DNA from 3 places in the Paenibacillus sp. JL3B1040 genome. Region 2 is predicted to be linked to each of the others. Evidence: predicted binding sites of a transcription regulator. Region 2 holds the regulator's gene; each other region holds the start of a gene.
What was found. Region 2 encodes Rex, which represses fermentation and respiration genes when NADH is low (regulators of the CRP and FNR family bind a similar motif). Its sites were predicted from a motif close to TTGTGAAATATTTCACAA; they were not measured.
Positions count from the first base shown of each region.

Region 1: a site for Rex is predicted at 4,479-4,496, ahead of ACZF99_RS00985 (DUF438 domain-containing protein). Genes of this name have one in related genera too.
Region 3: a site for Rex is predicted at 6,051-6,068, ahead of nirB (nitrite reductase large subunit NirB). Genes of this name have one in related genera too.

Region 1 is NZ_CM169317.1:203,589-213,741, reverse strand. It holds gene ACZF99_RS00995 (IS4 family transposase) at 242-1,432, shown strand; gene ACZF99_RS00990 (ROK family glucokinase) at 1,813-2,763, opposite strand; gene ACZF99_RS00985 (DUF438 domain-containing protein) at 3,097-4,380, opposite strand; gene ACZF99_RS00980 (response regulator transcription factor) at 4,576-5,256, shown strand; gene ACZF99_RS00975 (sensor histidine kinase) at 5,253-6,647, shown strand; gene ACZF99_RS00970 (ABC transporter ATP-binding protein) at 6,719-7,633, shown strand; gene ACZF99_RS00965 (ABC transporter permease) at 7,630-8,346, shown strand; gene ACZF99_RS00960 (ABC transporter permease) at 8,348-9,088, shown strand; gene ACZF99_RS00955 (carbohydrate ABC transporter permease) at 9,197-10,051, opposite strand; gene ACZF99_RS00950 (carbohydrate ABC transporter permease) at 10,055-10,153, opposite strand, start outside.
Region 2 is NZ_CM169317.1:3,261,491-3,271,643, reverse strand. It holds gene panB (3-methyl-2-oxobutanoate hydroxymethyltransferase) at 1-290, shown strand, start outside; gene panC (pantoate--beta-alanine ligase) at 287-1,189, shown strand; gene panD (aspartate 1-decarboxylase) at 1,189-1,572, shown strand; gene ACZF99_RS14705 (hypothetical protein) at 2,324-2,956, shown strand; gene dinG (ATP-dependent DNA helicase DinG) at 3,146-6,001, shown strand; gene ACZF99_RS14695 (redox-sensing transcriptional repressor Rex) at 6,043-6,693, shown strand; gene ACZF99_RS14690 (amidohydrolase) at 6,683-7,981, shown strand; gene ACZF99_RS14685 (cell wall elongation regulator TseB-like domain-containing protein) at 8,079-8,564, shown strand; gene ACZF99_RS14680 (hypothetical protein) at 8,875-9,072, shown strand; gene ACZF99_RS14675 (hypothetical protein) at 9,235-9,768, shown strand; gene ACZF99_RS14670 (AAA family ATPase) at 9,761-10,153, shown strand, end outside.
Region 3 is NZ_CM169317.1:3,451,137-3,461,289, reverse strand. It holds gene ACZF99_RS15685 (AraC family transcriptional regulator) at 1-787, opposite strand, end outside; gene ACZF99_RS15680 (sugar phosphate isomerase/epimerase family protein) at 1,094-1,864, shown strand; gene ACZF99_RS15675 (Gfo/Idh/MocA family protein) at 1,857-2,939, shown strand; gene ACZF99_RS15670 (sugar phosphate isomerase/epimerase family protein) at 2,958-3,926, shown strand; gene ACZF99_RS15665 (winged helix-turn-helix transcriptional regulator) at 4,096-4,413, shown strand; gene ACZF99_RS15660 (FAD-dependent oxidoreductase) at 4,472-5,038, shown strand; gene ACZF99_RS15655 (hypothetical protein) at 5,276-5,956, shown strand; gene nirB (nitrite reductase large subunit NirB) at 6,192-8,627, shown strand; gene nirD (nitrite reductase small subunit NirD) at 8,662-9,009, shown strand; gene ACZF99_RS15640 (formate/nitrite transporter family protein) at 9,098-9,880, shown strand; gene ACZF99_RS15635 (Crp/Fnr family transcriptional regulator) at 10,047-10,153, opposite strand, start outside.

The sequences.
Region 1 (10,153 bases), 2.8 Mb from region 2:
TATTTGTCGATTTCCCGACTATTTCCCGCCGTAACGGACCCCAGAGGTCTTAATAGGCTCTTGGGATGGCCATTTAGCCGTATTTGCCCGAAATAAGGTCTCCTCGGTCCGTTAGAAACCGTAATGTGTTTACGATAGCACTAGCGTTGCATTAAAATTCGCAGACAAAAAAGAAGACATCTCCTATTGTTGAGTTAACCACGCGTTATCCATAAAACGCCTCAACAATAAGGAGATGACTATGGATAACGTACCGAATCAAACCGTCATTTGTCAATGTCTGAAACTGTTAAATGTGGATTCTTCCCGGGATGCAACTTTAGACTATCGGTCTCGGAAATTATTTGTCGGCGCTTCGACGCTCTTGTTTATCGAAGCTCAGTTGCACCAGCGCAGTTCTTACAAGGTCATGTCAGAGCATTTAGCCGCCAATCGCGAATTTCAGAAACTGCTGAAACTCGAAAGCATAAGTGCTGCCCAGTTATCGCGGAAAATGAAGCGGCTGCCTATGGCCAACCTTCAAACCCTTTTTTTCTCGATCATCGAGCAAATCAAGCAAAGAACAAAGGATTTAAAAGGGGTGACTCCTGGCATGGGTAGGCTCAAACTCATCGATTCGACGGGGATTACCTTGCCGCCTATTCTCGCGAAATGGTGCTACTGCTCAGAGACGAATCATGGCGTGAAGATGCACACTTCCTTGGTTGTCATGGATTCCAAAACCATGTATCCGGACAAAATCATCGCTTCCACCAAGGACGTCGCGGACCATGAAGTGGCTCTGGAATTTACGATCGCCAAAGACGCGACTTACGTGATGGATCGCGGCTACCAAGTATATAAGCATTTTCAGAAATGGCTAAAGGACAAAATCAAGTTTGTCTGCCGCGTCAAGGAAAATAGCCGACTAACGGTCATCCGAGAAAGGGAACTGCCCAAAAGACAGAAGGGATTCATCCGAGATGCCGACGTGAAACTTCCGGACTTTCCCGGGATCTTTCGCTTAATCGAGTTTTGCGATGACCAGAAGCGAACCTATTGTCTTGTAACGAATCGCTTCGACTTGTCTGCGCACCAAATCGCTGAGGTTTACCGAAATCGCTGGCATATCGAGTTGTTTTTCAAGTGGGTCAAACAGCATATTCGATTGGTCAAACCGCATGGTTATACGCCCGAAGCGATATGGAACCAAATGTATATTGCTTTGATCGCCTATGCGTTATGTTTACTTGTTAAACTAACTCTGAACTGTAAGAAATCAGCGTGGGATCTGCTCCAACTGATGCGAATCTATGCGGAAAAACCATGGGACGATTTTTTAGTAGCGATCTACCGCAAGCCAACGCGAACATCGAAGGGACGACCTAAGCGAAATGGTAGGCCCCCGAAAAAGGCAACGAAGTCAATGGAGCCGAAACTGATCGTACGCTAATGACAAATGAAAATTAAAAAAATGGATAACTCGTGGATCTATTCCCCCTTAGCCATTTTAGTTTATCCAGAGGAAACAAAGATGTAAAAATATTCATTTTATTGATATCAATTCAATTCTATCGTGACGAAAATTACTTAATGCAACGCTAGTGTTACGATAGGCGAATAACGCCTCTGGTGTCCGTTACACGCCTCCGAAGCCCCCGCGACGGGTTTTCAGCACCAAGAAAGTTTGGATGAAGCTAGGGACTGAGCAGCGCAGCGTAGCTGGAGGCTACGTGAGCAGCGGAAGGCCCAGCTGAATTCAAAATTCGACGCCGACTAGACTTCACCGACCTGCTTCGTGATGGAAAGACGGCTTTTTGAACGACCTCCCAATCAGGAGCGGAGGAAGAGGCCGGCGGCGCCAACCATCCCCGCATCATTACCAAGCGTAGCCGGCACGATTCTCATGCCTCTTTGCACCGGTTCCGGCGTCAATTTGGCGAATACGCTGCGGACTTCGTTAAACAGAATGTCGCCTGCTTTGGATACGCCGCCGCCGACGATAAACAGTTCCGGATTCAGGACGACCGCCACGGCCGCCATCGATTTGCCCAGGTAAAACGCCGCGCGATTCACGATGCGAATCGCCGCTTCGTCCCCCGCCTTAGCCGCGTCAAAGACGTCCTTGGCCATGATGTTCTCCACATGCGACAGCGACGTCCGGTCGCCGCGCGCCACGGCGTCTTTGGCCATACGGATAATGCCGGTTGCCGAAGAGACGGTTTCCAGGCAGCCCATCTGTCCGCAGCCGCAGCCGATCGCTTCCAGATCCGGAACCACGGATATATGTCCGAGCTCCCCGGCCATCCCGGAAAACCCTTGATAAATTCTACCATTAATGATGATCCCGCCGCCAACGCCGGTACCCAGCGTGTAGCATACGCAGTTCTCGATGCCTTTGCCGGCTCCGCCCCAGGCTTCGCCCAGCGCCGCAACATTGGCATCGTTGTCTATTTTGATCGGCTTGCCCAGTCGCTGCTCCAAAATCTCGCGAATCGGAAAATCCTTCAAACCTACATTCGGCGCCAAGATAATGATCCCTTCGCGGACATTCGTAAACCCGGCCACACCGGCGCCTACCCCTGCCACCTGCTCCCAGGCGAACGGCGATTCCTCCACGACGTGCCGAACGTACTTCTCGATGTTCGCGACGATCGTATCCGGGCCTTTTTCGACTTCGGTCGGGCCTTCATACGTATGAAGAAGTTGGCCTTCTTCATTGCAAATGCCGACTTTGACTGCCGTACCGCCCAAGTCAACGCCAATGTAGATTTTCTCAGACATGTTCACAAGCCACCTTTTTCTTAAATAATAGATTTACGCGTCCATACGTGCAAAAAGGCCTTTCTCGATCCATCACCGCGCTGCCCGCGCCATGACTGAAAACGCCTTCGCAAGTAGTTTCTCCTACGTACCAACTATAAGCGAACCCTTCGGTTCGGTCAAGAGAAGGGAAGAATCGGGAACCCCAGTAGATATAAGGGATTTCAGTAAATGACATAGATCACAGAGTGAGCGTTCGCCAACCGGATATCCCACAAAAAAACGGCATTCGCAAATGCGAACGCCGAAAGTAGGCAGGTAAACCGAAGACAACGATAAAGCGTTTATCCGGGCCTAAGACAAAATCCGTTTTTGCCCTTCCAGCTCGCGGATTGGAGCGATGTTCTGCGTAAACTCGAGCGTTCCCAAATAACGGCCGGTCTCGCTGCGAACGGCAAAATAACGAATATACACGAATTTGTCCTTCACCGGAATCCAGAAATCCTCGACATCCTTCCGTCCCGCCTTGAAGTCCTCCAACAGCTGGTTGACGACATGAACGCTTTGCGGCGGGTGGCAATTTTGAACGGTGCGGCCGATGACCGCCTTCGTCCGGGCAAATATCCGTTCCTTGCCGTGGGAAAAATACCGGACGACATCGTTCTCGTCAATAAACGTCAGGTCCACCGGGAGATGGTTCATCACCGCCTCCAACTGCTCCATCGACAGGATGCCGGTCTCGAATTTGACGAAGCCCTGCGGGACGCCTTTCCCTTCCGGCGCAGCTCCCCCGGCTTCGGCGGCCTCTTCCCCCTCCGCACCGGAGGCCTGCAGCGGCACGCGTTCCGGGATCCATTCGCGCTCCGGCGCCGTCAGGCAGAAGCCGATTTGATCGCTTTCCCTGGCGATGCTGACCCATTCGTCCTCCGTTAACTTCTCAAGGGCCATCGGCAGCAAAATGTTCTCTTCCTTGAAGATCATCTCGTTAACTTCCTTAATGATCCGTTCGAGATCCATGAGGATCGTCTCTTGGTCCGCGCTGCCGTCCGCCAGTTTGCCCTTCGTTTCCTTGATCATCCTGCGGATGCCGTCATCTACCCCCCACATCACCTTGGTCGGGCCGTAAATGCCGTACTTCTCCAGATACGGAAAGAGCAGGTTTTCTTTGCGGCTATAGTGCTTGTCGAGGTCCATAAGCAGGCTTAAATCCTCCAACAGCTTAAATACCAGCTCCTCGCTCGCTTCCTTCCGGTATCTATCGAGGTGCAGTTGCAGTTTGAAATTAACCAGCCGCTCGATCTCGCGATTTTCCAGCTTAAAGGTGTGTACCGGGTGACCCGGCTGCTCTTCCGGCTTGGACGAGCGGTGAATCTCCTCGATCGAGCCCTTGAAAATCGCCGTATGCACCGAGCACAACCGCTGAACCTCCTCGACCGGGATGCCCTCCTCTTCCATCAGCGCATGCTCCATCGCGGAAATCTCCGCGACCGTAACGTCTCCGACCGCCGACTCGAACCGCGCCTTTACTTCATCCACGCTCTTGCCCTGATGCAGTTCCTTAATGATTTCTTTCAATAATTGCTGCCGGCGGCTTTGTTCCGGTACGCCAAACTCCCGGTTATTGATCAATTCGCTCATCGCCAACCCCTCCTTATATGAGTCCCCCCAGGTTCGTTCCGACACTTCTCGCTGATAACCATTCTCAAGAACAACGTAGCACAGGAAAAACGGCCGACTTGTGATCGTAATCACAAATAAAACGAGCGAATTGGGGTTCCTCCCGTTTCTTTTTTCGCCGTCTTTTGCCAAAATAGAAGCAGGAGGAATGTCACTATGCCTATTACGAACTTGCTATATATCGAAGACGATCCCGAAATCGGAGAATGGGTCAGCGCAAACCTGCAGGAACGCGGATACGCCGTCACCTGGCTGAAGAGCGGCGAACAGGCCGTGGAGAAGGCCGCCGATTGCCGGCTTGTCATCCTCGATGTGATGCTTCCGGGTCTGGACGGCTTCAGCGTAGGAGGACGGTTAAAGCAGCAGTACCCCGAGCTGCCGGTGCTGATGCTGTCGGCCCGAACCTCGATCGACGACAAGCTGCAGGGACTGGCGTTCGCCGACGACTATTTGACGAAGCCGTTCCATCCGGACGAACTGGCGGCCCGGATCGAGGTGCTGCTGCGCCGCAGCGGGGGTTCCGCCGACCCGGAACCGCTGCGTCTCAAGCATTTGCTTGTGTATGAAAAAGAAAACCGGATCATCAACCAGGACACCGGCGAAGAAATTGTGTTGACCGGTAAGCAATTTCATATTTTTGCCTACCTGCTGCGCCATCTCGGGCAAATCCTGACCAAAGAGCAGATCTATGAAGCGGTATGGAACGAACCCTATCTGGACGGGGACAAAACCTTGATGGTTCATATCCGCCACCTGCGCGAGAAGCTGGAACGCGATGCCGCGAATCCCGAAGTCATCGAGACGATTCGCGGCATCGGATATCGGGTGAGAGCATGAGATTCCGTCCGGTTCGCAGGTTCCGCAAGTCGCTGCTGACGCGCTACGTCTTGATCTTGGTTCTCGCCTTCGCCTTCATCCCCGTCCTCATTCCGGTTAGCTTCTTTGCGTCATGGGGCGTCAATCTGCTGATGAACCCGGAACATCTAGGGCAAACCCAACGCCCCTACGGGACGGGCCTCGACATCGAAACCACCTGGCACCAGGCTGCCGCCGGGCTGAAAGGGGCTTCTCCGGAAGCCATCGACGGGAAGCTCAAGGAGCTGAAGCAGCGTTATCCCGACGCCGCGCTGTATTGGGTCGACACGGCCGGAAAGACCCGTCTGCAGCTGCCGGAGCAAGCGACGGTGCCGAAGCAGTGGAGCTTGGAGGACACCATCGCCTTCATGAAGCAACGCGTGGACGCCGACCCTTTTACGGTGGTCGCTTTCATTGGCGGGGACGAGCAGGCGAAGCAGGGCTTCATGGTGCTGGAGCTCCCGCGTAAATTCATGATTGTCCAAGACGCGAACCGGCAAAGCGACAACCGTTTTTACGGCGTGTTTCTGGCGATACTGCTGGGTGCGTTCGTGCTGCTGTCTTACCTGTTCTTCAGCGATATCCGCAAACGGCTGCTGCGCTTGGAGGCCGGCATGACCCGTCCCGGCCCCGACGGGCTGCCGTCGCCCATCCAGGAAGGACGGGCGGACGAAATCGGTCGATTGGAGCAAGCCTTTAACCATATGGTGTTCGAACTGAAGGACAGCCGCCAACGCGAAAGCGAGGAAGAAGAACTGCGCAAAAGCCTGATCAGCCACCTGTCGCATGACCTGCGTACGCCGCTGACCGTGCTGGGCAGCCATTTGTATTCGCTCCGTCGGGAGCCCTTAACGGATCAAGGCCGGCAATCGCTGGCCCTGATGGAGACCAAAATCGGCGATTTGTCCGGCCTGATGGACCATTTGTTGTCGTACAACCTGCTCTCCAGCGGGCGATATGCCATGTCTCCGGAGCGGCTTGACGTACTTCGGCTGGTTCGGGAGAGCGCGGCCGCCTGGTACCCCGTCTGGGAGAAGGCCGGGATTACGGCCGATATCGAGTTGCCGGAGCGGCCGCTATACTGGAACATTGATGCACAGGGCTTCCGCCGCGTGCTGGATAACCTGTTCCAGAACCTGGTCCGCCATGCCGGTTCCGGCCGTTACGCCGGGATTACGGTAGAATCCCGCAGCGGTATCATGGCCCTCGCGATTAGCGACCGCGGCCCCGGGATGCAGGCCGTTTCCGCGGCCGGAGGCGCAGGGCTCGGCCTGCAAATCGTCGACCTGCTGCTGCGGGAAATGGGGCTTACCCGGGATACGGTATCCACGGACGCGGGGACGAAGGTCTATATTTTCCCCTCCCAAAATTAAACCAATCTTAAACTTCCCCCTGCTTTGCCTTTAAACTCCGGGCGATATGATCATTTCCGAGGTGATAAATCGTGAGTGAAATGATCATTCAAACGGAAAGCTTGACGAAAACGTACCGCGGCCGCGCCGCGGTGGACCATTTAAACCTGGAGATCGCCAAAGGGGACATCTACGGATTCCTTGGGCCGAACGGCGCCGGGAAAACGACGACCATCCGCATGCTGCTCGGCTTGATCCAGCCGACCTCCGGGTCGATCCACATCTTCGGCCGCCAGTTGCACCGAGACAAGCTGGCGATCCTGCGCCGCATCGGCTCGCTGGTCGAATCCCCGTCTTACTACGGGCATTTGAGCGCCATCGACAATTTGGAGGCGATCCGCCGCATTTTGCAGGTACCGAAGTCGCGGATCGACGAAGTGCTGGAGATCGTCGCGTTGACCGGCGAAGCGCGTCGGCCGGTGAAGGGCTTCTCCCTCGGGATGAAGCAGCGCCTTGGCATCGCGGCGTCCCTGCTCGGCAATCCCGAGCTGCTCATCCTGGACGAGCCGACCAACGGGCTCGACCCTTCCGGCATCCACGAGATCCGCGAATTGATCAAGAGCATGCCGCAGCGATACGGCATCACCGTGCTGGTCTCCAGCCATCTGCTGGGGGAAATGGAACAGATGGCCAGCAAGGTGGGCATTATCCGCGAAGGGCGATTGGTGTTCCAGGATACGATCGACAATCTGCGGCTTAGATCGGCGCACGACATGGAGCTCGTCGTATCCGAGCCGGATGAGGCGCTTTGGATTGCCCGCGACCTGGGCGCGATCGGCAAGCTGCAAAGCGGAGTTCTCTCGTTTCCCGGGATGGCTGACGCCCAGGTCGCCCACCTGGTCAAGCGGCTGGTGGAAAACGGACATGCCATCTACCGCGTCGAGCAGAAGAAGAAATCGCTGGAGGACATCTTCATGCAGGTGATCGGGGAGGGGGAAGCGGTATGATGTTGCGCTCCCTCTCGGCCGACTTCCTGAAGATCCGGCGCAAAGGCATCTGGTTCCTGATCATCCTCGCGCCGTTCGGGCTGATCGCCATGCAGGCGCTCAATTACGGGCTGCGCTTCGACTGGATGATGAAGCAATACGCCGAGGATCCGTGGGGCGGTCTGCTGCAGAACATTTCCTTTTTCGTGCCGATCGCGCTGTACCTCGGATGTACGCTGGTGAGCTCGCTGGTAGCCAATGTGGAACACCAGCTCAGCTCCTGGAAGCAGTTGCTCGCCCTGCCCATCTCCCGGACCGCCGTCTTCAGCGCCAAGTTTCTGCTGTGCTTTCTATTGCTGTCGGTTTCCTGCGTGCTGCTCCCGGCAGGGGCGCTGATCCTGGGCTTGTCCTTCGGCTTCGAGACCGGGGCGATCCCTTACGCGGATTTGGCGCGCATCGGATTTTATCCCTTTTTTGCCGCGCTGCCGCTGCTGGCCCTGCAACTCTGGCTTTCGCTCACCTATCGCAACCAGTCGCTGCCGGTATCCCTCGGCGTAACCGTCTCGATCGTTTCGCCGTTTACGTTGAACCTGTCCGAGTGGTTTCCGTTGAACTGGCCGGTATTCGGGTTCGAAGGCCCGCACCGTGAAGGGTTCGTCGCGGCCGGCCTCGCCGTCGGCGCCGTGATCCTGCTCATCGGGCTGGTTCATTTCAACCGAAAGGACGTGGATTAAGATGAAGACGTTTCTGAACGTCCTGGCCGCGGAACGGCTCAAAATGGCGCGCTCCCGCCTATGGCTGATCCTATTGGCCAGCCCGGCCTTGTCCGCCCTAATCGGCGCCTTGGTCGAACTGCCGGAAGGCGCCGGCTCGGAAGTCTGGCCGCTGTTGATCAGCGCGATGTCGATGCTGCACGCGTTATTGTTCTTGCCGATCATGGCCGGCTTATTTCCGTCATTCCTGTGCCGCTACGAGCACACCGGCGGCGGCTGGAAGCAACTGCTGGTGCTGCCGGTCTCGCGCAGCGCGGTCTACATGGCCAAACTTACCGTCGTCGTCGGTCTGTTGGCTGTCTCCCAACTGCTCTTCCTGGCCGCACTGCTGGTCGTGGCTCAGATTCAGAGGATCGCCACCCCGGTTCCTTGGGGGATGATCGCCACGAGCCTGATTGGCGGGCTGATCGCCTGCCTACCGCTGGCGGCCCTGCAGCTCGGCATTTCGTTGGTGTGGTCCAGCTTCGCCGCCCCGCTGGCGGTCAACGTCTCGCTGACGATCCCGAATCTGTTGATCATCAACTCGGCCAAGGTCGGCCCCTTCTACCCTTGGGCCCAGCCGCTCCTCGCCATGATGCCGCGCGGGCAGGCGGATTATGGCGCTTTTAATCTGCCGCATGAGAGCCTGCTCATCACCGTCCTCGGCAGCTTCTTGCTGTTCCTGACGGCAGGCATGCTGTATTTCCGCCGCAAGGCGGTTTAACACGGGCGACAAAAGGCCTGTAGATTAGCGGATGAGCCCTTGCTCATCATAGCCAATCTACAGGCCTCTATTTATAAGGGGGGGGATTACAAACCGCTAAAACGCAGGTTATTCTTTAACGCCACCTAAAGCGACACCGGCAATAATGTACCGGGACAACAGGAAGTACACAATAAATAGCGGGAGAGCCGTCAAAGCCAGCCCCATGTATATTGAACCGTACTCCGTCTTGTAAATATCGCCGCGCAGCAAGCTGACCATAATCGGCATCGTATATTTACTCTTATCCGTCAACAAAATGAGCGGCATAAACAGGTTGTTCCAGTTCGCAACGAAAGCAAAAATGGCCTGGGTCGCGATGGCCGGCAACATCAGCGGAAGAATAATCCGGTTAAACGTTTTAAATTCGCCGGAACCGTCCACGCGTGCGGCCTCGACGATCTCCAACGACAACGTAGCCAGCAAATATTGACGCATGAAGAACACCACAGCCGGTGCGGCGATAGCCGGCAAAATCAACGGAAGAAAGTTATTGGTCCAATGTAATTTATACATGAACTGATAGAAACCGATCGAGCTGGCTTGAGCCGGTATCAACATCACGCACATAATAAAAGTAAAGAACGGTTGCCGCCACTTCCAGTTATACGCGACAAGGCCATATGCCGTCAGGGACGAGAAGTACACCGTTAAGATGGTTGCGGAAGCCGAGATCGTAAAAGAGTTCAAGAACCCTTGAATCGGGTCGAAGCTCTTGTCCAGCAGCACCCGTAAGTTGCTCATCATATGGGTGGACGGAATCAACGAGAGGCCGCTCTGGATTTCTGGCGTGGAACGCGTGGCGTTCACAAACATGATCCAGAATGGAAGAATGCTGAGTAGAGCCAGCAAGATACAGACGATATAAATAATCGTCCGGTTCACTCTTAGAGCGACGACACTACCCTCTTTAATTTTCTCCACGGCTTACACCTCCCTTTGAGCTGCACGGGCAGCCTTCTTCTGCTGTTTCTGTGCTTTCTTCAATTTGGCCGCATCCCGGTCGCGCATGAGGTAGAACAATGC
Region 2 (10,153 bases):
CCAAGGAGCTGTCGATCCCGACCATCGGCATCGGAGCGGGACGCGGCTGCGACGGCCAAGTGCTGGTGTATCACGATGTGTTGAAATATACCGCGGATTACCGGGACAAAAGGTTCGTCAAAACGTACGCCGATCTCGGGGCGCAGGTGCGCCGCGGCATCTCGGAATACGTCGCCGACGTCAAAAGCCGCTCGTTCCCGGCGGAGGAGCATGTTTTCCGTGCGGATCAAAGCGTACAGGAATCCCTCGGCACGCTGTACGGCAAAGGAAAGGTGGAAGTCCGGTCATGATGACCTTTACGAATATACTCCCGCTCCGTGAACGGCTGAAGGAAGCGCGGTTCACGGCGGCGAGAGACGGAAAAGCAATCAAAATCGCGCTCGTGCCGACGATGGGATATTTGCATGAGGGGCATGCCAGCCTGCTGCGCAAGGCACGGGCGGAGAATGATCTGGTGGTGCTCAGCATTTTCGTTAACCCGATCCAGTTCGGGCCCAACGAGGATTTTGAACGCTATCCCCGCGATCCTGAGAAAGACCTGGCCTTGGCCGGGCGGGAGGGCGTCGATTTCGTCTTTCTCCCCAGCGTGGAGGAGATGTATCCGCAGCCGACGCGAACGAATATTAAGGTCGCCGGTTTGACGGACGTCTTGTGCGGCGCGTCGCGGCCGGGCCATTTCGACGGCGTCACGACCGTCGTCGGCAAGCTGCTGCATATCGTCCAGCCGGACCGGGCTTATTTCGGGCAAAAGGATGCCCAGCAGGTGGCGGTCATCGCGCAGATGGTGAAGGACTTGAATTTTGACGTCGAAATCATCCCATGCCCGATTGTGCGTGAGGCCGACGGTCTTGCGCTCAGCTCCCGCAACGTATATCTCAGCGCGGAAGAACGGAGGGCGGCGCTGGTATTGTCCCGCAGTCTGCTTGCGGCGCAGGCTAAGGCCGATACGGAAGCCAACATAACCGCAGGAGAGGTGCTTGCCGAATTGCGCGATTCGATCGGGGCTGAACCGCTTGCCGTGATCGATTACGTGGAGGTCGCCGAATTTCCGGGGTTGACCGCGCTGGCGGATGGAGAGCGGCTCGACGCCGCCGGTCGCCGGAAAGATGTGCTGATCGCCGTGGCTGTGAAGTTTGGCAACACCCGGCTGATCGATAACGTTATTTTGACGAAGAAGGTGAACGACTGATGTATAGAACGATGATGAAATCGAAAATTCACCGGGCGACCGTGACGGAAGCCAATTTGAATTACGTCGGCAGCATCACGATTGACGAGGACTTGATGGAGGCGTCGGACCTGTTGGAAAACGAGCAGGTGCAAATCGTCAACAACAACAACGGCGCGCGTCTGGAAACTTACGTGATTCCGGGACCCCGCGGCAGCGGCGTCATCTGTTTGAACGGCGCGGCAGCGCGGCTGGTGCAGCCGGGAGACAACGTTATCATTATTTCCTACGCGCAGCTGTCGGCTGAAGAGGTACGCAGCCATAAGCCGACGGTCGTATTCGTCGACGAGAACAACCGGCCGGTGGAGAAGGCCCATCAAGAACTCCACGCCATGATCCGCTAAAGCTGTAGTTCAAAAAGGCCTCTTCGGATCACGAAGCGGACTCGGGGAAGCGGGCTCGGCGTCGAATCTTGAATTCAGCCGGGCCCTCCGTTGCTCACGTAGCCTCCAGCTACGCTGCGCTACTCGATCCCTAGCTTCATCCAACCTTCTCGGTGCTCCGAACCTGCCTTTTTGAACCTTGATTGGAAGGGGGAGTTCAAAAAGGCCTCTTCGGATCACGAAGCGGACTCGGCGGAGCGGGCTCGGCGTCGAATCTTGAATTCAGCGGGCTCTCCGTGTGCTCACGTAGCCTCCAGCTACGCTGCGCTACTCGATCCCTAGCTTCATCCAACCTTCTCGGTGCTCCGAACCTGCCTTTTTGAACCTTGATTGGAAAGGGTAGTTCAAAAAGGCCTCTTCGGATCACAAAGCGGACTCGGGGAAGCGGGCTCGGCGTCGAATCTTGAATTCAGCGGGCTCTCCGTGTGCTCACGTAGCCTCCAGCTACGCTGCGCTACTCGATCCCTAGCTTCATCCAACCTTCTCGGTGCTCCGAACCTGCCTTTTTGAACCTTGATTGGAAGGGGTAGTTCAAAAAGGCCTCTTCGGATCACGAAGTATGGCTAAGAAGTAAAGCGGCGCCGAATCTTGAATTCAGCCGGGCCTTGCCATCGAAAAGTGTAATTCCTCCCTGCGGGAATGAAATTCGGCCCCAAAACAAAAAATGAACGTAAGGCTCGGACTGATTTCATTTTCGTTTGGGGGGATGCGAATGATGTTTCAGCATGTGTTTGCGGAAATGAATGAGATGTTGGACGAAATCACACGGAAATATCCCTTGGCCGGCAACGCCCAAAAGCAGGAGCTGGCGAAGAAATGGAGCCTGCTTCAGCATATGAGCGACGGCATCATCGAGGAATGGCTGTGCTTCGAGGAGAAGATGGGGTATTTGCGCCACGCGTTCGGTAGTCTGGAGCCCAAGGAGACGCCCGATCTTCCCGAACTGGATGCCCCCGCCTTTATCAAGGGGCAAGGGTATTACAAGCTGCTGATGTTTCCCCAGGCTTTGGCGCAGTTTGAGCTGGTTATGCAGCAGTTTCCGGGCAGCGTGTTAACCCGAACCTATTTGGGGATGTGCCACCTGCACCTGGAGCAATCCGACAAAGCCGCCAAGAATTTCTGGCTGGTGCTGGAGAAGGCGGCGAACCAACGGCTTCGTTCGATCATTTATAACGCGCTCGGCTGCATTGAGGCGCAGAAGGGCGTTTTTACCAAGGCAAAAGAATACTTCAAGTTGGCTCACCACAGCGATCCGTCCTTGCCCGAGCCGCTGGCCAATTTGGAGGCGTGCACGAACAGCACGGGGAAACTGCATTACGGCCCGGAATTGACTTCTTTATTGTAGGTTTTCATCGTATGATCGCCGCACTTGTTTACGGTTTGATACATGAAGCGATGCGAATTTCCGCTCAAAGCGGCGCATCGCTTGTTTTGTTTTGTGATTTTTATTACAGATACCGTTTGTATTAATTTTCAAATCGGCTATCTTCTGTTATGCTGTAAAGAGAATGGAATGAAGGGACAGCTAATAGCAATGAAATACGCGGTGCTTGATTTTGAAACGACGGGTAACCAGTCCTCCGATGAAATTATTCAAGTGGGACTTGCCATTATAGAACCGGATAGGACGATTTCGCAGGTGTATCGTTCCTTCGTCAAACCGGGCATTCCGATTCCTTCTTTTATTACGGGATTGACGGGAATTACCGAGGAAGACGTCAAGGATGCGCCGGAGCTGGACGAAGTGATGATGGAGATGGTTCCGCTCCTGAACGACGTCGTCTTGGTCGGGCACAATGTTGCGTTTGATTTCAATTACCTGCAAAGCGCTTTGGACAAAACGGGTTATTTGCCGTTTACCGGCCGCATCCTGGATACGATGGATTTCTTGAAAATCCTGTTTCCTTCGCTGACTTCGTATCAGTTGGGACTGGTGGCGGCGGAGTTTGAAGTGAAGCATGATCGTCCGCACCAGGCGGACAGCGACGCGCTGGCAACGGCGCTCATTTTCCTGAAATGTCTGGAAGAATGCGCGCAGCTGCCTCTCCTGACATTGCAACGATTGGCCGATCTGTTCGCCGGTGAGGACAGCGATCTGGGTTGGTTTTTTGACGCGATGGCACAGGAGAAGGAACTTGAGGCGCTGCCAAGCGAAGACGGCTTCGTATACTACCGCCAATTTGCTTTGCAGGTCGAGGATTGGCTGGATATTGAGGCACCGCGGGATGCTGCGGATCGAAATCCGCTGGCGGACGTAAATTTCGAGCAGTTTATGGAACAGGTCCGGGAACGGCTGAGGGAGCGTTTGCCGCAATACGAGGAGCGGGAAGCCCAGAATATGATGCTGAATGAGGTCATGCGGGCCTTCGAGGAAGACAAGCATTTGCTGGTCGAAGCCGGGACGGGGACCGGGAAATCCTTGGGTTACCTGCTGCCGGCCATTTACCACAGCGTCAAAAACGACGAGAAGGTGATGGTCAGCACGCATACCATCAACCTGCAGGAGCAGCTGCGGGAGCGCGATGTGCCGCTGTTGACGGAGGTCGTGCCTTTTCCTTTCCGCGCTGCCGTATTTAAAGGAAGGCAGCATTATTTGTGCTTGCGCAAATTTGAACATAAAATAACTAGGAAAGACTTCACAACGCCTAAAGAAGAGGTGATGACGGCCGCGCAAATGGTCGTGTGGCTGACGCAAACGGCAGACGGTGACGACGAGGAGCTGAATCTCGGAAACCGCGGCGGCGATTTCTGGGAGACGGTGGCCAGCGAATCGGATTCTTGCCTAGGCCGTTCCTGCCCTTGGTTCCGCAAATGCTTCTACCATCGCGCCAAACACGAAGCCGGGGTGGCGGACGTGGTCATCACGAACCACTCGAAATTGTTTACGGACATCCAAGCCGGTCACCAACTGCTGCCGGGCTACGAGCGCCTGGTCATCGATGAGGCGCATCATTTGGAGGATGTGGCCGGCAAGCATCTTGGCATTCATATGAAATATTTTACGGTCGTCCATACGCTGACCCGGTTGTTCAAAGACAGCAAGACGGGGCAACTGGCGAATCTTCGGAGCTCGCTTGAGGCGTCAGCGGCGGAGAAAGCTTCGGAATGGTGCTCGGTGATCGACGGCATTTATCCGACGCTGGTGGATGTGAAGGAAAGCTGGGACAAGCTCAGCGAGTTGCTGTTCAGTTTGATGCCGGACCGCAGCGACGCGGCGCCCGGCGATCCCGGTCAATTCGTGTACCGGCTATTACCGGCCCGTAAGCCGAAGGAATGGGAGGTGCTCGCCGCGCTTGAGAACCAGATTTATGTGGGGCTTGGCGATGTGCTGCGCAAAGGGGAGCGTCTCTTGTCCGACATTCGGGAGGAGCAGGACGATTATGCAGCGGAGAGCTTGCTTACCGACATCAGTGGTCTGTTCAAAGATTTGGCGGGAGAACGGGAAGCTTTGCGTTTCTTCATGAAGCTGGACAACCAAGACACGGTCTACTGGATGGAAGCCAACGGGAACTACCGCAGCCGTTCGCTGCAAATGTACGCGGTGCCGATCGACGTCAGCGCCCAGTTGAAGGAATTTTTCTTCGACCGGAAAAAAAGCGTCGTCATGACGTCCGCGACTTTGTCGGTCGATAAGTCGTTCCAATATATGATCGAGCAGTTGGGCTTGACCGAGGCGGCGGAAGAGGACCGGCTGATCACGGCGATGTTGCCGTCCCCGTTCAATTACCGGGATCAGGCGCTGCTGGTCATTCCGCGCGATTTTCCGAGCGTGAAGGGCAGCGTGGGGGACGACCATTTCATCCTGACACTGGTGCAGTCGCTGGCCGATGCTGCCGTGGCGACGCAAGGACGGATGCTGGTGTTGTTTACGTCCTACCGGATGCTGAGACAGGTATACGATCCGCTGAAAGAGCTGCTTTCGGCAGAGGGAATCACCGTCATCGGTCAAGGGATGGACAGCGGCAGCCGCACCAAGCTGACCCGGCGCTTCCAGGGCCAAAACGCATCGGTGCTGCTGGGGACGAGCAGCTTCTGGGAAGGGGTGGACATCCCGGGCGAGGCATTGACGAGTCTGGCGATCGTGCGCCTGCCTTTTCAGCCGCCAAACCATCCGCTGGTGGAAGCCAAAAGCGAACGGCTGCAGCGGGAGAAAAAAAATCCGTTCATGAAGTTGTCCGTCCCGCAAGCGGTTATCCGTTTCAAGCAGGGCTTCGGACGGCTCGTTCGCTCGTCGCAGGATCGGGGCATCGTAATCGTGTATGATACCCGCATCCTGGAATCCTATTACGGGAAATACTTCTTGTATTCATTGCCGGGTCCGAAGATGGAGCATATGCCGATGAGCCAGATGGTGCCACGCATCTCGGAATGGTTGAATCCCGATGAATAAACCGTTTCATATCTTGGTTTGAAGAATAGGGGGAACGAAGTATGAAGTCAGAGAAAATTTCGGACGCCGTCGTCCGCAGGCTGCCGGTTTACCTGCGCTTTTTGAACGAACTGAGCCGCCGCGAGGTCCCGACGGTATCATCGCAGGAGCTGGGGCAAAAACTCGATCTGAATCCGGCGCAAATCCGCAAGGACTTGGCTTATTTCGGCGATTTCGGCCGAAAGGGCATCGGTTACGACGTCGCTTATTTGATTGAAAAAATTCAGCAAATTCTCAACCTGGACCAGCAGATCAACGTGGCGCTCGTCGGTGCCGGTAACCTGGGCCAAGCCTTGTCGAATTATAACGCGTATCTGAAGGATAATATGAAAATCGTCGCGGTGTTCGACGCCTCGCCGGCGAAGATCGGCACCCAGATCAACAACATTACGATCCAGCCGATCGAGGAACTGGTGGATACGGTCAGAAAGAACAACATTCGCATCGGCATCATTACCGTGCCGGATACGGAAGCCCAGCGCGTAGCGGACGAATTGGTTGCCGCCGGCATTGGCGCGATTCTGAACTTCGCACCTACGATTCTGAAAGTTCCGCCGGAAGTGCGGATCCATGCCGCCGATTTCACCACAGACCTGCTCAGTTTGGCGTATTATCTGGAGAACGGAAAGGAACAAGCATCGTATGAGTCGTAAATGGTTGATCAAGAACGGAACGTTTGCCGTACTGGAAACGAATCGTCCCGTGATTCACGGATATATGCTCGTTGAGGGCGACACCATCACCTATATCGGCGAAGCGCGCCCGGAAGGTGTGGAAGGCGCCGAAACATTTGATGGCAAAGGGATGTTGTTCCTCCCTGGACTGATCAACACCCATGGACATGCAGCCATGTCGCTGCTTCGCGGCTACGGGGATGACATGGTGCTGCAGACCTGGCTGCAGGAAAAAATGTGGCCGATGGAAGCCAAGTTTACCGCCGCTGATATCTATGCCGGTACGGCATTGTCTGTCCTGGAAATGCTTAAGGGCGGCACGACAACGTTCCTGGATATGTACGATCATATGGACGAAGTCGCCAAGGTCGTGGAGGAATCCGGCATTCGCGCCGTGCTGATGCGCGGAGCAATCGGGTTATGCTCACCGGAGGAGCAAGAGCAGAAGCTGAAAGAAGCGATCGCGTTTGCCCGGAACTGGCACGGTAAAGCGGAAGGCCGCATCACCACGATGATGTCGCCGCATGCGCCCTACACCTGCCCGCCGGCTTTCATCGAGAAATTCGTGCAAGCCGCGCATGATCTGGACTTGCCGATGCACACGCATATGTCGGAGACGCGTGCCGAAGTGGAGCAAAACGAGAGTGATTACGGCGACCGTCCTGTGGAACATTTGCGGAAGCTGGGCATGTTCTCGCGTCCGACGCTGCTCGCCCATGCCGTGCATTTGACGGACGAGGAGATCGACGTTTTGGCGGCGCATGACGTTGCGATCTCGCATAACCCGGGCAGCAACCTGAAGCTGGCCAGCGGTGTGGCTCGCGTGCCGAAGCTGCTGCAAAAAGGCGTGATCGTCTCGCTGGGGACGGACAGCGCCGCCAGCAACAACAACCTGGACATGCTGGAGGAGATTCGCTTGGCCGCGCTGATCCATAAAGGCGTATCCGGGGATCCGACGGCGGTGCCCGCGTTGGAAGCGCTCAAGATGGGGACGGAATACGGCGCAAAGGCGGTCTTTTTGCCGAATACCGGGAAGCTTGCGGCAGGCATGAAGGCGGATTTCATCGCCTTGAATACGGAGCAAGCTCATTTCCTGCCTAAAACCGATTTCATCTCCCACACCGTTTATTCCGCCGGACCCAAAGATGTGGAGCATGTATGGGTGAACGGAAAACAGGTCGTCAAACACGGAGCCTGCCTAACGCTGGATGAGGAGCGTATCCGACATGACGCGCAAGCGGCATTCGAGGGACTGCTGGCTCGATAATGTTGTGCAAGGCATCCCGTTTGATCGACTGATATGCATTGAACGGGCGGTTTCCTGAAGGTGGCTGCCTGCTTAGGAAGGGGAAAGGAAGAGAAGGTTGAGGAAGCGAACGAAGTGGATTCTGTTGTCCATCGTGATCCTGTTGATCGTGCTCCTTGGGCTTAACCGGTTTTATATCTACATTCATGAGGATACGTGGAGAGCCGAAAGAGCCGCCATCCAGCAGGCGAAACAGGAGACGAACCTTGTTCGGGGCGACGAGGTGTGGAAGTCGGTATGGGATGAAGTCACCTGGGTCGTCCAGGGGGAAGACGATTCCGGCCGCAAAATGATGGTATGGCTGCGGGAAGGACAGGATCCCGAGGTACGCTTATTGTCGGAAGGAAAGTCCGAGCAGCAGATCCGCGCGATCATCAAACAATCGCTGCCGGACATTCGGGTTGTCCGATTACTGCCGGGGATTTATAATAACCAATTGGTCTGGCAGTTGTTCTACAAGCAGAAGGACCATCATTACTATAGATTCTTTAGCTTTACGACCGGCGCACCGCTGCCGGAGGTGTTTACCTTGCCCAATCGCTGACGGGAGCGCAGGGGGTATCGTTTACGAATAGACGGTTTCGATGTTTAGGCGAAAGGCCTGAATGACGAGACCGTTTTATTTTTATAGGATGAGTTAATGAGAACGTAGGAGCAATATAACAGGGAACGCTTTAAGTCGTATAAGCCGGAGACGATCCCCATTTATTAGCCCGGGTCGAAGCGCAGCGGGCCGCAACGGAAGTCGTCGATCCAGCGTGGTTTCAAACGGTTGAGCCCGGCTGGATATCGCTCGTGCCGTAATGTCTTGTGCATTTGATGATACGTTGGACCCGGTTTTGGCTGCTGCTTTTATGGAGGGATACAGGCAAGAAGAAGCCGCCGCAACCGGAAAAGGGTATTTAACGATTTCGCTGCAAATGCTGTGGTACATGGAGAGCGTCTGGTGGATCCGTGATCAAATGGATCGGCAGAGTCCGCCCCCCCGCGCGATTTGCCAAGGAGATGAGCTGGCGGGCAGAGAATATGAAGCGATTGCCGGCTATACTTGAGAATTTGTAACATTTCGGGGTAGAACTACTAGTTTAAAATTTTAAATATCGTCAACGTTTTTTTCGATATTTTATATACGATGTGATATACTCTTATTTGTGGTTTTGATATACGATATGATATATCAAATTGATAATTACTATAGATAAGGGGGACATCGCGTGAAACTGCGTATTGGACCAATAGCTGCAAGCATCGTCATTTCCTCGCTCGTGTTGTTTGGCGGATGGTTCCTCTACCGGGAATGGGCGATTGAGCGTCCGCTGGAGAATCTCGTAAAAAGTGTGGGTGGGGTCCATCAAGTGGAAATGGACATTAAACCCGACGAGTTGGCGCTTAAGCTGAATTTGGAGCCGGGAACCGATCTCGGCGCGTTAGTCCAGCAGATCGAACAGAACGGGAAGAAGCAAATCGGCAACCGTACCCTGAAGCTGGACGTGGAGGATCATTCTTCTCCGGCGCTGGATCAAATATGGGAAAACGCGTTGTTTACCGTCGCCCAGGCGATGGAGAACAAGCAGTATACGCAAATTACCGCTGCTCTGAAGCAGATGGAGCAAGAAAACAGCAAGTTGAAGGCAACGGCGGAGATGGATGATAAGAACGTTTATATCACCTTAACGGACGGACAATATAGTAAATTCGTGATTTTGCCGCGCACGCCGGAACGGATGGGGGTATGGCCGAATGCGTAAATGGGTGATCGAAGCCGCGATCGGCTTTATTCCGGTACTGATCGTCTTCCTGGCGGTGATCGGCGTTAACGTTGTACCGCTTGTCGTTGCCATGGTGCTGTTCGGCGCATTGTTCGCGGCGATCAAAATGCGCGGCGGCGGCATCGCGATTGGCGCCGGCCAGGAACGGAAACGCCAAAAGCGCGGGCCGTCGAAGCTGACCTTTGAGCAGATCGGCGGGCAGGAGAGCGCCAAGCAGGAGCTCCGGGAAGCGCTGGATTTTATGGTGCGCCAGGATGAAATCAGTAAGTTCGGTATTCGGCCGATCAAAGGGATACTGCTGACCGGACCTCCGGGAACCGGGAAAACGCTGCTCGCCAAAGCGGCGGCACACTACACGAATGCC
Region 3 (10,153 bases), 190 kb from region 2:
GCTTCGGCGACATCCCAAACCGCTTGCGGAATACTTTATGGAAATAGTTATAGCTCGGGAAGCCCGAGCTTTCCGCAACATGCTCGAGCGACAAAGGGCTGAAGATGATCCGCTCGCGCGCCATGTTCAAACGTACTTCCAGCAAGTACTGTATCATGCTGGTGCCGAACGCCTGCTTAAACAGATGCACCGCCCGCGAAACGCTGATGCCGACTTGAGTGGCCGCATCCTCCAGCTTAAAAGGAGCGGACGCGTTCTCTTCGATATAATTTTTCAGGCGGTGGGCAAGATAGGTAGGATATGCAGGCTGCGGCTGCTCCAGCAGATTCCTATCGATCTCCAGGCATAGGATTTTCAAGTAATACTCCGATATTTCCGGGGTCGGATTGGAGATGCGGCGCTGCTCCAGCATGATCTGCCGGAAGGCTCCGACGATCCCCTCGGACAAGGGGACCTTCAAGCGGTGGGGAAGCGGCCGACGATTCCACCAGGCCTTGATCCATTCCCCGGATAAAAAAATATAGTAATCTCCGCTGGAAACTGCCGTTTCGCCCGAGCCGTTCGGTTCGGCTTCGATTTTGAGCTCATAGGGGTCCCCCGGGGCAAACAGTAGCAAATCGCCGGGCTCCAGCAGCTCCAACCGGCCGTTTAGCCGTGAACGGCATCTGCCTAACGTTTGCAGGCGAATCAAATAATTCTCGTGCCCGTCCAATTGCGTCGTGTGGAACGGCTTGCGGTGCAATGAATAGCCGGCATGCAGAATTTGCAGGTTTGCATCTTCTTTCATAGCTGTCCTCCATAGGGTTTTCGAAAAAAATGACCAGATTGTTCATGTTTCAATCACATTATTCATTTTACAACGGAGCGTTTTGAAATACCATGGTACATGGAAAGCGCAGCTTGCCCGACTAACATCGGCTTGGAACCTGTGTCATTTGAGGCAATGCGAGGTGGAGGTCATTTGCGCTGATCAAGCAACGTCCGGAGAGGTGCGAGAACGGACGGAACAATTCGGAATTGAAAACGCATTCGCCGATTGATCAATGATGCAATAGCTTAGCTGTACCCACTACAAAGGAGAGGTGAACGAAAAATGACGCAGATCGGTTTGCAGTTGTATACGGTAAGAGAGCACTTGGAACGGGATTTTGAGGGAACGCTGCGGAAAGTGGCGGAGCTTGGCTATCAAGGCGTGGAATTTGCCGGATTCTACGATCGCTCGGCAGAGCAAGTGCAGGAAATTTTGCGGGAAACGGGATTGACGGCGATCGGCGCGCATACCCCGTACAACCGGTTGAAGGAAGCGTTGGAAGAGGAACTGACATTTAATAAAGCGATCGGCAGCCGTTATATCGTCGTTCCGTACTTGGCGGAGGAAGACCGCAACCGCTGGCCGGAAGTCATCGAAGATTTGAAAAAGTTCGGCGAGCGCTGCAAAGAGGAAGATTTGGTGCTTTGCTATCATAATCATGATTTTGAGCTGACGTTGCAGCTTGACGGCAAGCCGGTGCTTGACGCGATTTACGAGCAAGTACCCGAGTCCTTGCTGCAGGTTGAGCTCGACTCCTGCTGGGTTCGCTTCGCCGGAGCCGATCCGCTGGAATATATCGCTACATACCGGGGGCGTCTTCCTTTGGTGCACTGGAAGGACCTGGTCAAGAAGGCGGACGGTTCGCCGGATACGGTCGAGCTCGGCCGCGGGGAGATCGCGATCACGGAGATTGGCGATGCCGCGATTGCTGCGGGGGCCAAGTGGCTGATCGTCGAGCAGGACCATTGCGCAGGAGATTCGTTGGAAAGCATTAAAACGAGCATGGAGTGGGTTCGTGCCTACGCGGAAAAGGGAGGAAAAATTCATGTCTAAAACGTTGAAAGTAGCGATCGTCGGCTGCGGCGGGATTGCGAACGGAAAACACTTGCCGAGCCTGGCTCAGCAGCCGGAGGTGGAAATGGTCGCGTTCTGCGATATCATCGAGGAGCGCGCAGCCAAAGCCGCCGCGCAATACGGTGCGGAGGGAGCCAAGGTGTACACCGATTTCCGTCAGCTGCTGGCGGAAAGCAACGCCGAAGTCGTGCATGTCTGCACGCCGAACGATTCGCATGCCGAAATCACGGTCGCTTCGCTGGAATCCGGCCGCCATGTCATGTGCGAGAAACCGATGGCCAAAACGGCCGAGCAGGCCCGCCAAATGCTGGATGCCGCCAAACGCACAGGCAAGAAGCTGACGATCGCTTACCAGAACCGTTTCCGCAGCGACAGCTTGTACTTGAAGGAGCTGTGCGAAAATGGCGAGCTGGGCGACATTTATCTTGGCAAGGCGCTGGCGCTTCGCCGCCGGGCGGTGCCGACGTGGGGCGTGTTCCTGGACGAGGAGAAGCAAGGCGGCGGTCCGTTGATCGACATCGGCACCCACGCATTGGACCTCACCTTGTGGCTGATGAACAATTACGAGCCGAAGAGCGTCACCGGATCCGTCTTCCACAAGCTCGGCAGCCGCGAGAATGCGGCTAACGCGTTCGGGCCCTGGAATCCCGAGGAGTTCAAAGTGGAGGACTCCGCCTTTGGCTTCATTACGATGAAAAACGGCGCGACGATTATCCTCGAATCGAGCTGGGCGCTGAACGTCGTAGATATCGGTGAAGCCAAAACACTGCTGTGCGGGACCGAAGGCGGGGCGGATATGACGAACGGCTTGCGCATCAACGGAGAGAAAATGAGCCGCTTGTATGAAACGAAGATCGACCTGGGTTCGGGCGGAGTGGCCTTCTTCGAAGGCAAGCAGGAAACCGATGCCACGCGCGAAGCGAGAGCCTGGGTGCAGGCGGTTCTCGAGGATAAGGAGCCGCTCGTGAAACCGGAGCAAGCGCTCGTCGTCACGGAAATCCTGGAAGCCATTTACGAGTCGGCGAGAACCGGAAAAACGGTTTATTTTGATTAATTACGGGAGGGACCTGGGATGAAATTAGGCGTATTTCTCGTATTGTTCGGAGGACTCCCGCTGGAGCAGGCACTGGATAAGGCAGCCGCGCAGGGACTGAAGGCGGTAGAGATCGGGACCGGAGGGTATCCCGGCAACGCGCATTGCAATCCGGATGTGCTGTTGGAGAATCCGGCGGCGCGGGCGGAATTCAAAAAGGCGGTGGAATCGCGCGGGCTCATGATCAGCGCGCTGAGCTGCCACGGCAACCCGTTGCATCCGCAAAAGGCGGTTGCCAAGCAGTTCCATGACGCCTTCGTCAAAACCGTCCAATTGGCCGAATTGCTGGAGGTTCCGGTCGTCAATACGTTCTCCGGCTGCCCGGGCGACCATGAGGACGCGAAATACCCAAACTGGCCGATAGCGCCATGGCCCAACGACTTTCAGGAAATCCTCGATTGGCAGTGGAGCAACAAGGTGATCCCGTATTGGACGGAAATGGGACGTTATGCGGCGGAGCATCACGTAAAGATCGGCCTGGAGCTGCACGGCGGATTCTCCGTGCATACCCCTGCCACGTTGCTTCGCCTGCGCGAAGCGGCCGGCGAGGCCATCGGAGCGAATCTCGACCCAAGCCATATGTGGTGGCAGGGAATTGACCCCGTGCAGGCGATTTCCGTCCTGGGCCGGGCCGGCGCGATTCATCATTTCCACGCCAAGGACACGACGATCGATTCGGTGAACGTGAACCGGTACGGATTAACGGATATGCAGCCTTACACGAACATGCAGGATCGGGCTTGGCAGTTCCGCACCGTCGGTTACGGCCACGATTTGAAAACCTGGGCGGATATCCTCAGCGCTCTGCGCCTGTACGGATACGATTACGCCGTCAGCATTGAGCATGAGGACGGCCTGATGTCCATCGACGAGGGATTTACGAAGGCGGTACGCAACCTTCAGCAAGTGCTTATCGAGGATTCCGCCGCCGAAATGTGGTGGGTATAAGTTACCATCAGCGTAATATACTATATTAGCGGCCGCCGCCTGGGCGGTCGTTTTTTTAAATGGCCCCGGTACCCCCTTACTTTCCAAAGACAAATGTGCTAATATGAAATATACTAACAAAATGTAAGTTTTAAGCCTTTAGGCGGGCAATGATAACGAGGTGAATTTTATGGATGAGCATTCTCATGCGATGTGTCCGCGGTTTGAATCGGCTTTTTCGTTTCTGGGCAAGCGCTGGAACGGATTGATCATCAATACGCTGATGAGCGGGCCGAAACGATTCAAGGATATTTCCAATCAGATTCCTTCCATGAGCGATAAAATGTTGTCGGAGCGGATGAAGGATTTGGAATGTGAAGGGATCTTAATCCGTCACGTTTATCCTGAGACGCCGGTTCGGATTGAATATGAATTGACCGAGAAAGGGCAGGCGCTTCGTCCGGTGATGGATGAAGTTCAAGCCTGGGCGACCGAGTGGATCAAGTGATCGGCATGCCGTTACCGGCGAGCGGGCGGCATGAATACAATAGAAAGTGGGTGTACTTGTGGCTGAGGTAATCGTTATCGGAGCAGGACCAGCGGGAGCCAGCGCGGCCCTTTTCTTGGCCAAAGCGGGCAAAGAAACGCTCGTTCTCGACAGCAACGCCAGCATGACCAAACGGGCATGGATCGAAAATCATTACGGCGCGAAGGAGATTTCCGGACCGGATCTGTTGAAGATCGGGCGGGAGCAGGCGGAGAAATTCGGCGCGAAATTCATTGAAGAAAAAGTGACGGGCGTAGATACCAACGGCGGATCGAAAGTGACCGTCAAGACCGAATCCGGCCGCAGTTACGAAGCGTCCCATATCGTATTGGCCACCGGCGCGTTAACCGATCTTGCAAACGCTATCGGCTTGGAGCTGAAGGAAGGCCGCGAACCGAGAATCAAAACGGTGATCGCTACGGACGGCGAAGGCCGTACGAGCGTTCCGCGCGTTTGGGCGGCGGGAACGGTAGCCGGAGTAAGCGTGCATACGATCATCACCGCCGGCGACGGCGCGAAGGTGGCGATCGAGCTGATCAGCGAGCTGAACGGCGAGCGCTACGTGGATCACGACGTACTTAAGTAATAAATATGAACATACGGAAGGCCTCCTGAAAGACAGGGGGCCCTTTTTATGCGGAAATCAGGTGTGCGGCGGCAAAGTGAGTGCAATCTCAGTTCGGCCGCCGACGGAATAATATTGAGAACTTGCGCCTTGTCCGGTATCCTTAAGATAAGGAATATTCTTTTGCCCGGTTTGGGACAATGTTATCAGAAAGGCGGGGCGGCAATGCGCAAAAGATGGCGATGGCTTGTTGGATGGATGGCTGGAGTAGCAATAGTCGTGTCGGCGTGCGCCCAAGGCCAAATCACCGATCAACCGGCGCCGGCGGAAACGCCGAGAACCGAGACGGAGCAGTCCCACGATATCACGCTGACGATTGACGGAGGCAACTTTATCCCCGATGTGACGCGCAGCCTGCATTACGATTATATGGATGGGCTAACGGCACGCCGTGCACTGGAAAGCAGCGGGATCGTCAGATTTACGGAGGATCGATCGGCGATTCAGTCGGTCGGGGAAGTATCGCTGGACTCCACGCTGGAATGGGGCACCCGGCTGAACGAGAAAGAGCTTGCTTCCGACAGTTGGGATCAAGAGCTGCGGGTCGGCGACAAGCTGCTTGTCTATGTCAAGACGATCGATAGCTATGAGGCGATCCCGCAGCAGGCGTCCTTGCTGTTGATTATCGATGGCGGAAACCAGAAAAAGTATTTCGTCAATAAATACGACGATAACACCACGGTCAGGGATCTTTTGAATCGCAGCGGCTTCGTTCAGTTCAATTCCAACAACAAATCCATCGTATCGGTTGGCGGTTATGCGCCTCAGGAGAATGAACAATGGATTCTGAAGGTGAACGGCAAGAAATTGCTGGATACCGGGCTGGAGATGAGATTGAAGCCGCAGGATAACGTGGAAGTGGTCTTGAAGCAGAAATAAATAAAGCAAATCTAACTGATGAAATCCGCTTTTCCGGTATAACCGGGATTGCGGATTTTTTCAATAGGTTCAGTAAAATAGTTATGACAAAAGTTTGTGTAAATTTTCACAATTAATGTGAATGCAATCACAAGTTGCCTTCAATTTAAAATATATACTTGAAGCATCACTTAAAAATTGAAATATCGTGAATACACAAGAGACCCAGGTACTTATTGGAGGAGGCGTTACGAACATGGGAACTGACAGAGAGAAACTTGTCGTGATCGGTAACGGAATGGCCGGCATTGGTACGGTCGAGCAAATTTTAAAATTAACTTCGAAATTCGATATCACGGTGTTCGGGAGCGAACCGCATCCGAATTATAACCGGATCATGCTGTCGTATGTATTGGAAGGCAGCAAAACGTTGGACGACATCGTGCTCAATGATTTGAACTGGTACAAGGATCAGGGGATCACGCTGCACATGGGGACCGCCGTGGCGCGGATCGACGCGGAAAGCAAGGAGGTCGTGACCGAGAACGGGCGACGCGTTCCTTACGATAAGGTGTTGATCGCGACCGGATCGACCTCGTTTATTTTGCCGATCCCGGGCAGCGATAAGGAAGGCGTCGTTGGCTTCCGCGACATCGCGGATTGCGAACAAATGCTGCAGGCGGCCAAAACTTGCAAGAAAGCGGCCGTTATCGGCGGCGGTCTGCTTGGTTTGGAAGCGGCCAAGGGACTTGTGCAGCTCGGCATGGACGTGACCGTCGTGCACTTGATGGAGGATCTCATGGAGCGTCAGCTCGATCACCAGGCGGCTGCGATGCTCAAGGCGGAGCTGGAGCGCCAGGGCATCAAATTCAAGATGGGCGCGCAAACGACGGAGCTGCTGGGCGGCCGCCGGGTCGCCGGGTTGCGCTTTGCCGACGGCACGGAGCTGGAAGCCGAATTCGTCGTGATGGCCGTAGGGATCAAACCGAACGTCGCCGTCGCCAAAGCCAGCGGACTCGAAGTCAACCGCGGGATCGTTGTCAACGATTATATGCAGACGTCGCTGGAAGGCGTGTATTCGGTCGGCGAATGCACCGAGCACCGCGGTATCTGCTACGGCTTGGTGGCACCGCTGTTCGAACAGGGGATGGTGCTGGCCAAACATATCAGCGGGGTGGAAACCGCCCCTTATGAAGGCTCGGTCGTATCGACCAAGCTGAAAATTTCCGGCGTGGACGTCTTCTCCACCGGCGAGTTTATCGACGGGCCGGAGCATACGGTGATCGCCAGCAAGGACGATTGGAAACGCACGTATAAGAAAATCCTGCTGAAGGACGGCAAGCTGGTAGGGGCAGTTCTATTTGGCGACGTCTCGGATTCGGCCGAGCTGCAGAAGCTGATTAAGCAGGGAGCGGTGATGACCGACGAGCTGTACGAGTCGCTGATGGGAGGCGGATGCTGCGGTGGCGGAAGCAAGAAGAAGGCATCGGTCGAAACGATGAGCGACGATGAAATCGTCTGCGGCTGCAACGGGGTCACCAAAGGCACGATCGTCGATTGCGTCGTGAACCAGGGCATGACGACGGTGGATGAGATCAAGGCGCGCACCGGGGCAACCCGTTCTTGCGGCGGCTGCAAACCGGTCGTCGAGCAAATCTTGCAATACGTGCTTGGCGACGGCTTCACGCAAACGGCAAAGCAGGGCATTTGCGGCTGTACTTCGCTGAGCCGCGACGAGATCGTAGCGGAGATTAAGGCAAAAGGCCTGCAGACGACCAAAGAAGTCATGAACGTGCTTGGATGGTCGCAACCGGAGGGCTGTTCGAAATGCCGGCCGGCCATCAACTACTACCTGGGCATGATTTATCCGGATACGCACGAGGACGAGAAAGCGTCGCGGTTCGTGAACGAGCGGATGAATGCCAACATTCAAAAGGATGGCACGTATACGGTGGTCCCGCGGATGTACGGCGGCGTAACGACGCCGGAAGATCTGAAGAAAATCGCGGATGTTTCCCTAAAATACGATGTCAAAGTGGTGAAGGTCACGGGCGGGCAGCGTCTCGACTTGATCGGCGTGAAGAAAGAAGATCTGCCTAAAGTTTGGGCGGAGCTGGATATGCCGTCGGGTTATGCTTACGCCAAATCGCTGCGTACCGTGAAAACATGCGTCGGTTCGCAATTCTGCCGCTTCGGCACCCAGGACTCGATGGGCATGGGCGCGCTGCTGGAGCGCAAATTCGAGCGGCTCGACTTCCCGGCGAAATTCAAGATGGCCGTTAACGGCTGCCCGCGCAACTGCGCCGAATCGTGCACCAAAGATATCGGCATCGTCGGCAACGATGGCGGCTGGGAAATCTTCATCGGCGGCAACGGTGGGATCAAGGCGCGGCTGGCGGATTCGCTTTGCAAGGTGAGAACCGATGAAGAGCTGATCGAGCTGTGCGGCGCAATCATGCAGTATTATCGCGAAACCGGCAACTACTTGGAGCGAACGTCGGAGTGGGTGGAACGGATGGGACTTGAGCACATCCGCTCGGTTGTGGTCGACGACATCGAGAATCGCAAAGCGCTGATGGAACGCATTGAAATTGCCCTGAAGCAAGTGACGGATCCATGGAAAAAAGTGCTGAACGACGATGAGCAGCGCGGCAAATTGTATCATTCGCTAGAAATGAGCAACCGGCTGTAACGTCAGTAGTCTTAAGCGAAAGGGGTTATGGAGCATGAAGATGGAGTTGTGTGGCGAAACGTTTTATCCTGTTGGCGCCCTGGAGGATTTCCTGCCGCAGATCGGGCGCGTCGTGGAGCTGGGCGATCGGCAGATCGCCGTGTTCCGTACGTCGGATGGCCGCGTGTTTGCGGCGCTCAACCAAAATCCGCATCCGAAGGGCGGTCCGTTGGCCGAGGGCATCGTGTCGGGCCATTATCTGTACGATCCGCTGTATGATTGGAAAATCGACCTGACTACGGGGCTGGTTCAAGCGCCGGACAACGGCAAGGTGCCGATGTTTCCGGTCAAGGTGGAGGATGGGCAGGTTTTCGTGGCCGCAGCCGAGCTGCAGCAAGCGTAGCGGCGTCCGAGTGAAGAGCGCGGTGATCGGAAGGTCGCCGCGTTTTTTTGTAGAGCATGGGCAAATTGAATTTAGGGGAGGAACGCGGATGTTTACGCCAAATGTGGAAGCGATCGTGGAAACGGCGGTCAAAAAAAAGGAAAAGATGAACGAAAGTCTGCCCAGATACTTTGTGTCGGCGATGCTGGCGGGCGCTTACGTCGGCTTGGGCATCATTTTGATCTTCAGCATCGGCGGGCCGCTGGCGGCGGTCAAATCGCCGTATCAGACCATGCTGATGGGAATGTCCTTCGGGCTTGCCCTGACGCTGGTCGTTTTCGCCGGCTCGGAGCTCTTTACCGGCAACAATATGTTTTTTACGGCAAGCACGCTGGCGAAGCGGACGACGATCGGCGATACGGCCAAGAACTGGACGATCGTTTTTCTCGGCAACCTGGCGGGCGCGCTGGTACTTTGCCTGCTGATCGTGGGCAGCGGTTTGTTCAAGACGGCCGCGCCGGAGCATTTGATCTTTGCCGCTTCGGCCAAAAAGATGGGCGCACCGGTAACGGAGCTGTTTTTCCGCGGCATTTTGTGCAACTGGCTCGTTTGCCTGGCATTGTGGATGGCAAACCGGACCAAGGAAGACATTGCCAAGCTGGTCCTGATCTGGTGGTGCCTTTATGCGTTCATCGCCAGCGGTTACGAGCACAGCGTGGCCAATATGACCTTGCTCAGCTTGTCGCTGCTCTTGCCGAATCATCCGGATACGGTTACGTTTGCCGGCTGGCTGCACAACATGGTGCCGGTCACGCTAGGGAATATGGTTGGCGGCATCGTGTTCGTCGGCATGGCCTACTGGTTTATCTCGCCTGTACGCAAGAAGGCGTAGAGCATTCAGTTGCACAACGTACTCCTCCTCCGAAGTTCGTCCGACAGTGACGAAGCTTGGAGGGGGAATTTGCTATGCGAGAAAAAGAACAAAGCAAAAAACCGCCCGACAAGGAAGGGACGGTTCGATTCGCCGGAATTAGCGCGGATTTGACTTGGCTTTTCGTTTAGATGCGGCAAATTTCGTTCGGGCACAGCTCACAGTGGCAAATATCCTGCAGCATCACGAGGTCTTTGATCACGATCATGCCGTTTTCGTATTCCAGGGCGTCCT